DNA from 2 places in the Streptomyces sp. NPDC001292 genome. Region 1 is predicted to be linked to the other one. Evidence: riboswitches for the same ligand, from Rfam matches in the RefSeq annotation. Region 1 holds a riboswitch; the other holds the start of a gene.
The links. A riboswitch is a leader RNA that binds a small molecule or an ion and turns the genes downstream of it on or off. The one in region 1 is predicted to bind thiamine pyrophosphate.
Positions count from the first base shown of each region.

Region 1 (7,307 bases):
CGACCGCACGCTGCTGCGGCGTCTGGAACGGACCCGGCCGATGGAGCCGGTGACCGAGCGGCAGGAGTACGCGCTGGGGGCGGTCTGCGCGGCGATCCCCATCACGGTGGGCACCACGGCGGCCGCGATGGCCCTCTCCCTGCCGGCCCACCAGGCGGACCGGCTGCTGCCCGCCGCGCGCCAGCTGCAACGCGAGGTGGGACGGCGTCTGGGCTCCCTGGCGCTCTCTATCAGTATCTGAAAACTCACTCCTTGTGATCTGTTGTGCACGTTCAGCAAGATGCACCATTGTCACGGGATGGATTCCCGGCCAGTCGACGGCAAACACCGGGGTAGCGATGCGCGAGTCCGTACAGGCAGAGGTCATGATGAGCTTTCTCGTGTCCGAGGAACTCTCCTTCCGCATCCCGGTGGAGCTGCGGTACGAGACCTGTGATCCCTATGCCGTGCGGCTGACCTTCCATCTCCCCGGAGACGCCCCGGTGACCTGGGCGTTCGGGCGGGAGCTGCTGATCGACGGGGTGGGGACTCCGTGCGGGGACGGTGACGTGCGCATCTCACCGGCCGGCCGCGATGCGCTGAGCGAGGTCCTGATCCGGCTTCAGGTCGGCGGCGACCGGGCGCTGTTCCGCTCCTCGACGGCGCCGCTGGTGGCGTTCCTGGACCGTACGGACAAGCTGGTGCCACTGGGCCAGGAGGGTGCGCTGGCCGACTTCGACGCCCACCTCGGCGAAGCCCTGGACCGCATCCTGGCGGAGGAACAGAACGCGGGCTGAGGCCTCGCGGCCTGGGGGGGGGCGGTGATGTAACGCTTCGCCATGGCCTCGGAGGGATGCAGGAAAGCTTCGCCGGCCGTCCGGGGCTCCCGGGCCCGGCGTCAGCGCCTGCGGCGCCTGCCCCTTCCGCCGCGCGCCGGAGCGGGCAGGGTGGCCGGTGCCGCGGCCTGGGCCCGCCCCGGGCGGTCGGCCGAGACCACGAGTGCCGCCAGCGCCGTGGTGACCGGCACCGAGGCGACCAGGCCGATCGAGCCCACCAGCGTGCGCACGATCTCCTCCGCGACGAGCTCACTGGTGGCGACGGTCGCCACGCTGCTCTGCGCGATGGAGAACAGCAGCAGCAGCGGGAGGGCGGCACCCGCGTACGCGAGGACCAGGGTGTTGACGACGGAGGCGATGTGGTCGCGTCCGATGCGGATGCCCGCGCGGTACAGCCCGCGCCAGCCCATCGCAGGGTTGGCCTCGTGAAGCTCCCAGACCGCCGAGGTCTGTGTCACCGTCACGTCGTCCAGGACGCCGAGCGAGCCGATGATGACACCGGCGAGCAGCAGGCCGCTCATGTCTATCGACGGATACAGGCCGTGGATCAGACCGGTGCTGTCGTCGGTGTTGCCGGTCAGCGCGGCCCAACCGATGAACAGCGAGCCCAGGAAGCCGATCAGCATCAGCGAGATCAGCGTGCCGAGCACCGCGACCGAGGTACGGGCGGACAGGCCGTGACACATGTACAGCGCGATCAGCATGATGGCGCTGGCCCCCACCACCGCCACCACCAGTGGGTTCGAGCCCTGCAGGATCGCGGGCAGAACGAAGAGGTTCAGCACCAGGAAGCTGATGGCCAGCGCGACCAGCGCCATGACGCCCCGCATCCGCCCGACGACCACGACGGCGAGTGCGAAGACACCGGCCAGCAGCGCCATCGGGAAGCGCCGGTCGACGTCGGTGACCGAATACTGCAAGTCCTTTGGTGCCGAAGGCTCGTAGGCGACCACGACCTTCTCGCCCTGGTGCAGCTGCCGGGACTGGTCGGGCTGCACGACCTCGGTGAAGGTACGGCCCCTGTCCTGGCCGGTGTCCACCCGGATCGTGGCCTTCTTGCAGGTCCCGGACTGCCGCTGCTGTGCGGAGGAACCCTTGGCGGTGGAGGTGTCGCCGGTCGGTGTGGCCCCCGAGGCGTTCATCGACCCGCAGCCGGCCTCGAGCACCTTGACGACGGTGGCCTGCTGCATCTGCCGGTCGAAGCCCACGCCGGTGCGCTCGTGCGACGGGGCGCCGCCCGGCCACAGCACGGCGAGTCCGGTCGCCACCACGGCGGCGAACGGGATCAGGATCGCGGCGATCACCTTACGGAGGTGCTTCGACACCGGTGCGGCCGGCCCGTGGCTGTGACTGTGCCCGTGTCCGCCACCGCTCCCCGGGCCGTGTCCGCCACCGCTCCCCGGGCCGTGTCCGCCACCGCTCCCCGGGCCGTGTCCGCCACCGCTCCCCGGGCCGTGTCCGTGGCCGGTGCCGGTGGCTTCCCGGCCGTGCCGGAAGTCCCGTCCGTGTCGTGGCTCGGGCGGCGGATGGGGGAGCTGCTCTGTCGTGGTCACCGCCCGATCATCGCAAGAACGGCACAGGCCCACTGTTCACCGCACCACAAATGACGCTAGCGTGGAGGCACCTTTGCACACGCGGGAGCTCGGAGCACCGGGCTGAGAGGGCGCTGACCTCCGTCTTCGCGATGTTTCACGTGGAACGTGCGATGTTTCACAGGAAACGTCGGCAGACGGACACCGCTGCGTCGACCGCCGAACCTGTTACCGGGTAATGCCGGCGTAGGGAGTAGGTCTCATGACCAACAAGGACGTACGCACGCCTGCCTCCAAGCAGATCTCCAGCGGCGGGGAGCGGACCGCTTCCGACGCTTCCGACGGGGAGGCCGGGAAGTCCATCGGCTGGCACAAGGGCTACGTGGAGGGCTCACGTCCCGATCTGCGGGTGCCGGTCCGTCAGGTGCACCTCACCAACGGGCAGTCCGTCACGCTGTACGACACCTCCGGCCCGTACACCGATCCACTCGTCGGCACCGACGTCCGCAGGGGCCTGCCGCCGTTGCGGGAGAACTGGATCGTGGCCCGCGGCGACACCGAGGAGTACGCGGGCCGTCCCGTCCGCCCCGAGGACGACGGGATCAAGCACACCTCGCCACGCGGCGGTCTGCGCAACCTCGACGCGGTGTTCCCGGGGCGGCCGCGCCAGCCGCGCCGCGGCCGCGACGGCCGAGCGGTGACCCAACTCGCCTACGCGCGCCGCGGGGAGATCACCCCGGAGATGGAGTTCGTGGCCATCCGGGAGAACGTCGCTCCCGAGACCGTCCGCGAGGAGATCGCGGCAGGCCGCGCGGTGCTGCCGGCCAACGTCAACCACCCGGAGATCGAGCCGATGATCATCGGCAAGCGGTTCCTGGTGAAGGTCAACGCCAACATCGGCAACTCCGCGGTGACCTCCTCCATCGAGGAGGAGGTGGAGAAGATGACCTGGGCGACCCACTGGGGCGCCGACACCGTCATGGACCTTTCCACCGGCCGCAACATCCACACCACCCGGGAGTGGGTGCTGCGCAACTCCCCCGTTCCCATCGGCACGGTCCCGCTCTACCAGGCGCTGGAGAAGGTGGACGGCAAGGCCGAGGAACTGACCTGGGAGATCTACAAGGACACCGTCATAGAGCAGGCCGAACAGGGCGTGGACTACATGACCGTCCACGCCGGTGTACGCCTCGCTCACGTGCCGCTGACCGCGAACCGCAAGACCGGTATCGTCTCGCGCGGCGGCTCGATCATGGCCGCCTGGTGCCTGGCACACCACAAGGAGTCGTTCCTCTACGAGAACTTCGAGGAGCTCTGCGAGATCCTCGCCGCCTACGACGTCACGTACTCGCTGGGCGACGGGCTCCGGCCCGGCTCGATCGCGGATGCCAACGACGAGGCCCAGTTCGCGGAACTGCGCACGCTCGGGGAACTCGGCCGGACCGCCAGGCGTTTGGACGTACAGACCATGATCGAGGGCCCGGGCCATGTCCCGATGCACAAGATCAAGGAGAACATCGACCTTCAGCAGGAGATCTGCGACGAGGCTCCGTTCTATACGCTCGGCCCGCTGACGACGGACGTCGCCCCGGCGTACGACCACATCACCTCCGGCATCGGCGCCGCGATGATCGCCTGGTGGGGCACGGCCATGCTCTGCTACGTCACGCCCAAGGAACACCTGGGGCTGCCCAACCGCGACGACGTCAAGACCGGCGTCATCACCTACAAGATCGCCGCCCATGCGGCCGACCTCGCCAAGGGGCACCCGGGCGCGCAGGAGTGGGACGACGCCCTGTCCGACGCCCGCTTCGAGTTCCGGTGGGAGGACCAGTTCAACCTCTCCCTCGACCCGGACACGGCACGGGAGTTCCACGACGAGACCCTCCCGGCGGAACCCGCCAAGACGGCCCACTTCTGCTCGATGTGCGGTCCGAAGTTCTGCTCGATGAAGATCTCGCAGGACATCCGTCGTGAACACGGTGTCAGCCGGGCCGAGATCGCGGAGGGGATGGCGCAGAAGTCGAAGGAGTTCGCGGAGGCGGGCAACCGGGTGTACCTGCCGATCGCGGACTGAGGCTCGCCGGTTGCGGAAGGGACGCTCGCGGTTCGGGCGTCCCTGACGCCCCGGCCCGGCAGGTGCGGGACGGGGTGGTGGGGCGTGTGCCGGGCCCTGGGAGGTAAGGGCGCGGCCCTCGGCGAGGCGCGGCCTCGGGGCGAGGCTCGGCCTCCGGGTCGAGGGCGTGATGCGCTCGTTACTCCGGTCGGTGTTCCGGGCCTCCGAAGTCCGGGCTGGTGAAGTCGGGGCTGGAGAAGCGTGGGCGGCGGCTCGGGGCTCCGTCGTCCGGGCTGCTGAAACCTGGCCGGTCGTAGCCGAGTTGCGGCATGCGGCCGGTCGGTGCCGCCGGGCCCGTATGCCCCGGTGCGGGGGAGCGGGGGTCGGCGAGCGCATCGCGCAGGAACGGCAGGATGCCTCGTTCGAGCAGGGCCTCCTGCCAGGCTTCCCTCGCCTGGGCGACCTCTTCGCCCAGTTCGGCGTAGGCGCCGCTGTCGAGCGAGGGACGGTTGCGCAGCGCGGTGAGCAGCAGCCCGGCGGCGGCGGCGAGGATCGCGGCCGCGGTCAGGGCGCCGAACACCCAGCCCGCGGTGATCATGGACTGGGCGAACGCCTGGGTCGGGTCCAGCATCCTCAGGATGTAGCCGACGAGCAGGAAGAGGGCCGCGGCGGTTCCGGCGAGGACGGGGGCGAGCACCGCGACGACGGCACCCGCGCCCGCGCCGCTGGTCTCGGTGACCTCGCCCATGGTGGCGGCGAGCCGGGTGGGCGCGGCCCGCTCGGCGGGGTCGGCTTCGGCGAGGGAGGACGGGACGGCCGGCGCCGGCCTGCGCAGTTCCTCGCGGACCTTGACGTAGTGGTGGTACTCGGTCGCCGCGGCCGCCGTTATGACAGCGGTGGCGCTCAGCGCCATGGTGCGCAGCTGTTCCGGGTTGAGCCGTTGTCCGGCAGTGGTCAGTTCCGGGTGGTGTGGGGCGGAGCGCAGCGCCTCATCGAGGATCCGCTCGTATTCCTGGCGGTCCTCGCTCAGCAGGTGCTGCGGAACGCTGTTCATGTGCATCCCCCGATGCTCCGTAGGGCTTGGGGCTCGCATGGCGGCGAGCCGTCGGGCAGAAACGGAGGGGAGCCTGCTACGGATAAACCGATGGTAGAGCCGTGACGGCGCGCGGTGACAGGGGGTTTCCACAAATTGGGTGCCGACCTGGGCGGTCGTCTCCGCAGGCGGGCTGCCCCGGTGAACGGTCAGATGTCGAGGGGCAGTTGCTGGACCAGCAGTTTTCCGGCCATGGTCACGCCGCCGTCCATCGCGATGGCGAGTCCGTCGGCGTAGACGTGCGGTCCCTCCACGACCGGCCCCGCGGACTCCTCGCCGTCCTCGGAGCCGACTTCGCCCAGCAGATAGGGAATGGGGCTGTGGCCGTGAACGATGCGGGTGCCGCCGTACGTATCGAGCAGGGAGCGTACGGCGTCGGCACCGCCCTCGTCGCGGAAGGAGAAGCGCTTGGTGAACTTGCGGAACAGTTCCCAGACTTCGTTCACGTCGTTGCGGGTGAGCGTCTCGCGGACGGTGTCGTTGACCTCTTCGATCGAGGCACCGTAGTCGAGATAGGCGGTGGTGTCGGAGTGCACGAGCAGATAGCCGTCGACCGCCTCAACGGCGTCGAGACGGGCCATCCACTGCAGGTGGTGGTCCTGGAGGCGGTCCATGTCGGACTTCTGGCCGCCGTTGAGCAGCCAGGCCGCCTGGAAGGTCGCGGTGCCCGCGCCGGAGTTGACGGGCGTGTCACCGAACCGCTTGGCGCCGAGTAGCAGCAGCTCGTGGTTGCCCATGAGGGCCTTGCAGTAGCCGCCGGCCGCGGCCGCCTCCGCGGACAGCCGCATCACGAGGTCGATGACGCCGATGCCGTCCGGGCCGCGGTCGGTGAAGTCGCCGAGGAACCACAGCCGCGAGGTGCCCGCGCACCACTGGCCGGCGGAGTCGATGAGCCCCTTTTCCTGGAGGGCGGCGACCAGCTGATCGAGGTAGCCGTGCACGTCACCGACGACGTAGAGGGGGCCCGGGCCGGTGGCGGACTGCCGGGTCGGCGCGGAAACCGGGTCGACCGCCACTTGAAGCGTGTCACCGCGCTTGATGACCGGCAGGTCGCGCTCGGTGGGCGTGTACGCGGCCGGGTAGCCCTCCTCGGGTGCCGCGGGGGCCTCCTCGGCCGGCCGGACCGTCTCGGCGGGGTGCGTGCCGTGGGCGTACGGACCGGTCTCGTTCACGTACGCGGGAACCCGGAAGTCGCGCAACGTAGCCGTCCGCTCCGTCTCGGGTCCCTGACCGGCCCCCTGAGTCATCGACCCCTCCACCATCGCGCCGCCTGTGCACCGCTTCGGACTGCCTGGTCGCAGCGGCCCGCGGTGTCGTGGGCCCATCATAGGAACGCGGATCGCGCCATGTGATGACCCAGGGGTGGTGAATCGGGACTGGATGCCGGTTCACCGTGGCTTTCGCCCCGATTGGACAGTCTTCGGCGATCCCGCGGTCCCCGTGTCCTAACGGTCCTCCGACGCGCGGGGCGGGCTGACCGTCCTGCGCTGGGTGCGCCGCTGGGACGAGGTGCGCACGATCAGCTCGGTCGGTATGACCTGTTCGACCGGTTGGTCCGACTCGACGCCTTCGATGGCGTCGATGAGGAGCTGGACGACCGCCGTGCCGATCCGGCGCGGCTTCAGGGAGAGCGTGGTGATGGGCGGCTCGGTACTGGCGTACACCGTGGACTCGCTGCAGCACACCAGCAGCAGGTCGTCGGGGACGCGCAGGCCGTAGCGGCGGGCGGCGGCGAGCAGGTCGGTGCCGTTGGGGTCGAACAGTCCGTAGACGGCGTCGGGCCGGTCGGGGCGGGCCAGCAGCCGGTCGGC
Region 1 covers NZ_JBIAXG010000006.1:65,443-72,749, reverse strand. Annotated here, with positions in the region: gene ACFY4A_RS09455 (IclR family transcriptional regulator) at 1-241, shown strand, start outside; gene ACFY4A_RS09450 (SsgA family sporulation/cell division regulator) at 339-776, shown strand; gene ACFY4A_RS09445 (YibE/F family protein) at 878-2,368, opposite strand; TPP riboswitch at 2,440-2,617, shown strand; gene thiC (phosphomethylpyrimidine synthase ThiC) at 2,610-4,424, shown strand; gene ACFY4A_RS09435 (hypothetical protein) at 4,603-5,463, opposite strand; gene ACFY4A_RS09430 (metallophosphoesterase) at 5,646-6,758, opposite strand; gene ACFY4A_RS09425 (LacI family DNA-binding transcriptional regulator) at 6,942-7,307, opposite strand, start outside.

Region 2 (7,307 bases), on a different contig from region 1:
ATGCTCGCTCACGCGTCGAGCAGGACCGAGGCGTGGACGTGCCTCAGAGCATGGTGCCGTGCTCAGGAGCGGAGTCGTGCTTGCCGTCCTCCGCGGCTTCCGCGATCAAGGGCTCGCTTCGCTCGCCGTCGCTCCCGGCCTCCTGGACCGCAAGCAGTCCGATCGATCGGCCGGCACCGGGACGGCGGGGGCGCCGTTGGCGACCGCGGGTCCGTAGTGGCATGCGCGGGGAGCCGGGAAGAGCGGCGGGTGAAGCTGGATCGTCGGCTGACCCTTCCCCGGGGAGAGACAGGTCGGGCCCCTACGGCACTCAATGTGCGAAGTCCGACCGCTCGGGGCCCTGTGCGCTGCTCATCAGCCGGCTGCGCGGCGTCCTCGACCGCCACCTGCCCCACCACGGCGGCCGTCCGCTCCAGCACTGAGGTTCGGTAGGATCCCGCTGGTCTTCGTACTACTGGGGAGGGATCATGGCCGAGGGCCGCGGAGCCGAAGGCACCAACAACGCCCCCGATGTCGTGGACGAACAGACCGCGGTCCAGCTGGTGTACCGGCCCCAGTCCGCCGACGCGCTGGTCGGCCTGCGGGTCCGCGAGCGGATCAAGCGGACGGGGCTACTGCTGCGGCGCGTGTTCCTCGCACTGTGGGTGGGGCACTGGCTGGTCTCCGCCGTGGGCCGCGGGAGCATCGACGTGGTCTCGACCGTTCTGTTCCTGTTCGTTGTCCTGGTGGTCTGGGGGTACCCACGGCTGCAGGCCGCTCACGTGCAGCGGCTCATCGGATGGCAGGGCGAGTACCGCGCCACCGTGTCTGCCGCCGGGATCGCCTGCCGCAGCGACCACAGCACGTTGGTCCAGAAGTGGTCCGTCTTCCAGGGCTACCGGGAGACGGCCGGCCACTTCGTCCTGCTCAGCCGGGACCCCAACATCATGTGGCTCGGTGTCCTGCCCAAGCGGGGCGTGCATGAGGCCGGGGACCTCGACCGGCTTCGGGCCATCCTGGACCAGCACACCACTCGCATGTGACGCACGGGAAAGGCACCCCGCGCCGGCGGTCGACGGCCGGGGCCTGCCGCAGGCGCGCTCCGGCAGCGCTCCATTCCTGGGCCGTCGGTGGGCCGGCCGAGGGGACCAGCGACGACGGATGGCGGTCACCAGCGACGAGTCTCCGACCGGCAGCCCCAGGTCACAGGATTTGATCTGCGACACTGGTACCACCATGCCCAAGCCCGGAGAACTCACTTTCGTCGCCCCGCGCGGTGCCAAGAAGCCGCCGCGGCACCTTGCCGATCTGTCGCCCGCCGAGCGCAAGGAGGCCGTCGCCGCGATCGGCGAGAAGCCCTTCCGTGCCAAGCAGCTCTCGCAGCACTACTTCGCGCGGTACGCGCACGACCCGGAGCAGTGGACCGACATCCCCGCCGGGTCCCGCGCCAAGCTCCAGGAGGCGCTGCTCCCCGAGTTGATGACGGTCGTACGGCATCTGTCGACCGACCAGGGGACCACTCGCAAGACGCTGTGGCGCCTGTTCGACGGCACGCTCGTGGAGTCGGTGCTCATGCGCTACCCGGACCGGGTGACCATGTGCATCAGCTCGCAGGCGGGCTGCGGCATGAACTGCCCGTTCTGCGCCACGGGACAGGCCGGGCTCGACCGGAACCTGTCCACCGCCGAGATCGTGCACCAGATCGTGGACGGGATGCGCGCCCTGCGGGACGGGGAGGTCCCCGGTGGTCCCGCGCGTCTGTCGAACATCGTCTTCATGGGCATGGGCGAGCCGCTCGCCAACTACAACCGCGTCGTCGGCGCCATCCGCGCCCTGACCGACCCCGAGCCGGACGGGCTCGGCCTCTCCCAGCGCGGGATCACCGTCTCGACGGTGGGCCTGGTCCCGGCGATCCACCGGCTCTCCGACGAGGGCTTCAAGTGCCGGCTCGCCATCTCCCTGCACGCACCGGACGACGAACTGCGCGACACGCTCGTCCCGGTCAACACCCGGTGGAAGGTGCGGGAGGTGCTCGACGCCGGATTCGAGTACACGGCCAAGTCCGGGCGCCGGCTGTCCATCGAGTACGCGCTCATCCGGGACATCAACGACCAGGCGTGGCGCGGCGACCGGCTCGGCCGGCTGCTCAAGGGCAAGCCGGTGCACGTCAACCTCATCCCGCTGAACCCGACCCCCGGCTCCAAGTGGACCGCGTCCCGGCCCGAGGACGAGAAGGCGTTCGTCGAGGCGATCGCCGCCCACGGTGTGCCGGTGACCATCCGGGACACCCGGGGTCAGGAGATCGACGGCGCCTGCGGTCAGCTGGCTGCCACCGAAAGGTAGCCGGACGGTAGGCTGAGAGCGTACACATCTTCATATTCCGACAGGGGAGCGCCACAGCGCTGAGAGTGCGGCACCGGCCGCAGACCCTCTGAACCTCGCCCAGGTCATTCTGGGTAGGAAGTTCGGTCATCACTCAAGCTGTTGTGCCCTGCCCGGGTGTCCCTAGCGGATCCCGGGCAGGGCCGCGTCTCTTCCTGGCCAACCCCCAGGAGGACATCCAGTGCACACCAAGACGTTCGCCGCCGTGGCGGTCGGGCTCGGCCTGGTCACGCTGTCGGCGTGCGGTTCGTCGCCGGGCGACAGGAGTTCGGCCGGCTCCAGGACGGTGACCCTGGTCAGCCACAACTCGTGGGCCGCCTCCAAGAGCGTCATCGCGGACTTCGAGAAGAGTTCCGGCTACAAGGTCAAGGTTCTCGAGGACGGCGACGCCGGCCAGGCCGTCAACAAGGCCATCCTCACCAAGGACAACCCGCAGGGCGACGTCTTCTTCGGCGTCGACAACACGCTGCTGTCCCGCGCCCTGGACAACGGGCTGTTCCAGCCGTACGAGCCCAAGGGCGCGGACCTGATCCTGCCGCAGTACCGGGTCGACGAGGCGAAGCACCGGGTCACGCCCATCGACACGGGTGACATCTGCGTCAACTACGACAAGAAGTACTTCGCCGACCACAAGCTGGCCCCGCCCGCCTCGTTCGACGACCTGGTCAAGCCGGAGTACAAGAACCTCCTCGTCACCGAGAACGCCGCCACCTCCTCGCCCGGCCTCGGCTTCCTGCTCGGCACCGCCACCCGGTACGGAGACAACGGTTGGCAGGACTACTGGAAGAAGCTCAAGTCCAACGGCGTCAAGGTCGTCGACGGCTGGGAGCAGGCCTACAACCAGGAGTTCTCCGGCTCCGCCGGCGGCAGGAAGGCCAAGGGCGACCGTCCCCTCGTCGTCTCCTACGCCTCCTCGCCGCCCGCCGAGGTCATCTACGCCGACCCGCGGCCGAAGACCGCGCCGACCGGTGTCGCGCAGGGCACCTGCTTCCGCCAGGTCGAGTACGCCGGACTGCTGAGCAACGCCAGGAACACCGAGGGCGGCAAGGCCCTCCTCGACTTCCTGATCACCAAGAAGTTCCAGGACGACATGCCGCTGAACATGTTCGTCTACCCGGTGCGCGAAGGCGCCCAGGTGCCCCCGGAGTTCGCCGAGTACGGTCCCCAGGCCAAGAACCCCGAGACCATGGCGCCTGACAAGATCGCCGCCAACCGTGACCAGTGGGTCAAGTCGTGGACCTCACTCGTCCTCAGGTAGGCCGCGGGCGCGGCCGCCGGACGGGGAACGCGGCGCGGCTCGGTCTCATGACCGTGCCCGTCGCGTTCTTCGCGGTGTTCTTCGCCTACCCCGTGGCCGCGATCGTCCGGCGCGGCCTGGAGGCGGACGGGGCATGGCAGTTGGGACGGATCGCGAACGTGCTCGGACAGTCCGACATCCGGCACGTCCTGTGGTTCACCACCTGGCAGGCGCTCGCCTCAACCGCGCTCACCCTGCTCGTCGCCCTGCCCGGCGCCTATGTCTTCGCGCGCCTCGACTTCCCCGGCCGGCAGGTCCTGCGGGCCGTCGTCACCGTGCCGTTCGTGCTGCCCACGGTCGTCGTCGGCACCGCGTTCCTCGCGCTGGTAGGGCGCGGCGGCCTGCTCGACGAGTTGTGGGGCGTCCGGCTGGACACCACGGTGTGGGCGATCCTGCTCGCCCACGTCTTCTTCAACTACGCCGTCGTCGTAAGGACCGTGGGCGGCCTGTGGGCGGGGCTCGACCCGCGCCAGGAGGAGGCGGCCCGGATGCTCGGTGCCTCGCCGCTGACCGCCTGGCGCAAGGTCACCCTGCCCGCGCTGGCCCCCGCGGTCGCCGCCGCTGCACTCATGGTCTTCCTGTTCACGTTCACCTCCTTCGGCGTGGTGCAGATCCTCGGCGGCCCCACCTTCTCCACCCTCGAGGTGGAGATCTACCGGCAGACGTCCGAGATCTTCGACCTGTCGACCGCCGCTGTCCTGACGGTCATTCAGTTCGTGGCGGTGGGCGCGATCCTGGTCGTGCACGCCTGGACGGTACGGCGCCGGGAGACCGCGCTGAAGCTGGTGGACGCCTCGCTGACCGCTCGCCGGCCACGCGGCGCCGGGCAGTGGACGCTGCTGGCCGCAGTCCTCGCCACCGTCGCCGTCCTCCTCGTGCTGCCGCTCGCCGTGCTGGTGCAGCGGTCGCTCATCGCGCCCGGCTTCGGCTACTACCGGGCGCTGACGAACGCGGACGGCGGCACCTTCCTGGTCGCGCCGATCGACGCCGTGGGTGCTTCCTTGAGCTACGCCGCCGCCGCGACCGCCATCGCCGTGGTGATCGGAGCGCTCGCCGTCGCCGCCCTCACCCGGCGCGGCGCCGGCCGGCTCGTACGCGGCTTCGACGCGCTGCTGATGCTGCCGCTCGGGGTCTCCGCGGTGACCGTCGGCTTCGGCTTCCTGATCGCCCTGGACCGCCCGCCGCTGGACCTCAGGCAGTCCTGGATCCTGGTCCCGCTCGCGCAGGCCCTGGTCGGCGTGCCCTTCGTCGTGCGGACCATGCTGCCCGTGATGCGCGCGGTGGACGGGCGGCTGCGGGAGGCGGCGGCCGTGCTCGGGGCCTCGCCGTGGCGGGTGTGGCGGGAGGTCGACCTGCCCCTGGTACGGCGGGCGCTGCTGATCGCCGCCGGGTTCGCCTTCGCGGTGTCACTGGGGGAGTTCGGGGCGACGGTGTTCATCGCGCGGCCCGACAACCCGACGCTGCCGGTCGCCGTGGCGCGGCTGATCGGCAGACCCGGCGACCTCAACTACGGCCAGGCGATGGCCCTGTCGACGATTCTGATGGTGGTGTGCGCGGTGGCACTGCTGGTGCTGGAGCGGCTGCGGACCGACCGGAGCGGGGAGTTCTAGATGCTGCTGAGCCTTCAGGCCGCGACTGTGCGCTTCGGCGGACGGACCGCGCTGGACGCGATCGACCTGGCGGTCGCCGAGCACGAGATCGTGTGTGTGCTCGGACCCAGCGGCAGCGGCAAGTCGACGCTGCTGCGCGCGGTGGCCGGGCTCCAGCCGCTGAACTCCGGGCGGGTGCTGCTGGGCGGGCGGGACCAGGCTGGGGTGCCGGTGCATCGGCGCGAGGTGGGGCTGATGTTCCAGGACCACCAGCTGTTCCCGCAGCGGGACGTGGCCGGCAACGTCGGCTTCGGACTGCGTATGCACGGCGCGGGGAAGAGCGAACGGGACGCCCGGGTGGGGGAGTTGCTGGAGCTGGTCGGGCTGCCCGGTGCCGGGCGGCGGGCCGTGGCCGCGCTCTCCGGCGGGGAGCAGCAGCGGGTGGCCCTCGCCCGGGCGCTCGCCCCCCGGCCGCGGCTGCTGATGCTGGACGAGCCGCTCGGCCAGCTCGACCGCTCGCTGCGGGAGCGTCTTGTCGTCGAACTGCGGGAGGTGTTCGGACGGTTGGGCACCACCGTGCTCGCCGTCACGCACGACCAGGGCGAGGCCTTCGCCCTCGCCGACCGGGTCGTGGTGATGCGGGACGGCCGAATCGCCCAGTGGGGCACGCCACTTGAGGTGTGGCAGCGGCCGGCCGACGCCTTCGTGGCCCGTTTCCTCGGCTTCGAGAACGTGGTGGAGGCGAGCGTGGACGGCGAGGTCGCGGTCACCCCGTGGGGCAAGGTGCCGGTCCCCGACGGCGCGGCGCGGGGCACCCACACCCTGCTCGTCCGGCCCGCCGGTGTCCGCCTGGTCCCCACCGACGAGGGCTTGCCCTGCACGGTGACCGCCCGCACCTTCAAGGGCACCCACGTGACCGTCCACCTCCAGCCCGACAACGCCCCCCGCCTGGAGGCGGCCTGCGCCCTGCGCGCGGCTCCGGAGGTGGGCGACGAGGTGGCCGTGGAGTTCGACACGACGGAAATCGTGGTGCTCGATTGACCGTGCGGCACCTAGTGCCCCAACAGGCAACGTTCGCCCCGTCGCGACGCCCGGCACGCACTCTCGCCGCACCGCCCGAAAGCCCAAGTACGCCCAGTACGAGGACTTCCGGTCGGCACACCGAGAGCACGCACCGGACGCCGCTCCTCAACGGGCAAACGTTGCCTGCCGGGGCACTAGTGTGCGGGCATGACGCTCCTTGCCCACCACCGTTACTGTGACGAAATCGCCCGGCAGATCGACGAGTTGCGATCCCTGCTCATCTCCGGCGCCGACCTGTCCGGCACCGTGCCGACCTGCCCGGACTGGACCCTGGAAGAGCTGGTACGACACGTGGGCGGCGCCCTGCGCTGGGTGGAGGCGCTGGTCCGAACCCGCGCACAGGAGAACATCCCGGACGACGCGGTCCCGCTCGCCGAGGGACCGAAGGCGCAGGGCGACCCGGCCGCGCTGGACGCCTGGCTCGCGGAGAGCGGCCGGATGGTCGTCGACGCCCTCCGCGAGGCCGGACCGGACACGAAGGTGTGGACCTGGGCCGGGATCCTCGGCACCGGTTTCTGGGCCCGTCGCATGACCCACGAGATCACGATCCACCGCGCCGACGCGGCGCTCGCCGCGGGCCGGCCCTACGAGGTCGGCGCGGACGTGGCCGCCGACGCCGTCGACGAGTGGCTGCAGATCGTGGAGTTCGTCCAGCGGAACAAGGTGAACCCGGATGCCCAGGAGTTGAGGGGGCCGGGCCGCAGCATCCATCTGCACGCCACCGACGGCGGCCCCGAGCTGAACGCCGAGTGGGTCATCGAGCTGACCGAGGACGGCGTCACCTGGCGCCGCGGTCATGAGAAGGCGACCGTCGCGCTGCGCGGGCCGCTCACCTCCGTGCTGCTTGCGTTCTACAGCCGACTGCCCCTGGACAGTCCCGAGTTGGAGGTGCTCGGCGAGCGGGAGCTGCTGGAGTTCTGGCTGGCGCGGGCGACCTTCGGGTGATCGACCTGGCCCGCCCCCGAGTTCGGGGGGCG
Region 2 covers NZ_JBIAXG010000030.1:75,196-82,502, forward strand. Annotated here, with positions in the region: gene ACFY4A_RS27835 (YcxB family protein) at 468-1,022, shown strand; gene rlmN (23S rRNA (adenine(2503)-C(2))-methyltransferase RlmN) at 1,216-2,322, shown strand; TPP riboswitch at 2,355-2,460, shown strand; gene ACFY4A_RS27845 (thiamine ABC transporter substrate binding subunit) at 2,543-3,619, shown strand; gene ACFY4A_RS27850 (ABC transporter permease) at 3,667-5,268, shown strand; gene ACFY4A_RS27855 (ABC transporter ATP-binding protein) at 5,269-6,288, shown strand; gene ACFY4A_RS27860 (maleylpyruvate isomerase family mycothiol-dependent enzyme) at 6,478-7,275, shown strand.
Region 2: it holds a riboswitch for thiamine pyrophosphate, as region 1 does, so the genes downstream of both, ACFY4A_RS27845 (thiamine ABC transporter substrate binding subunit) here and thiC (phosphomethylpyrimidine synthase ThiC) in region 1, are expected to answer to the same signal.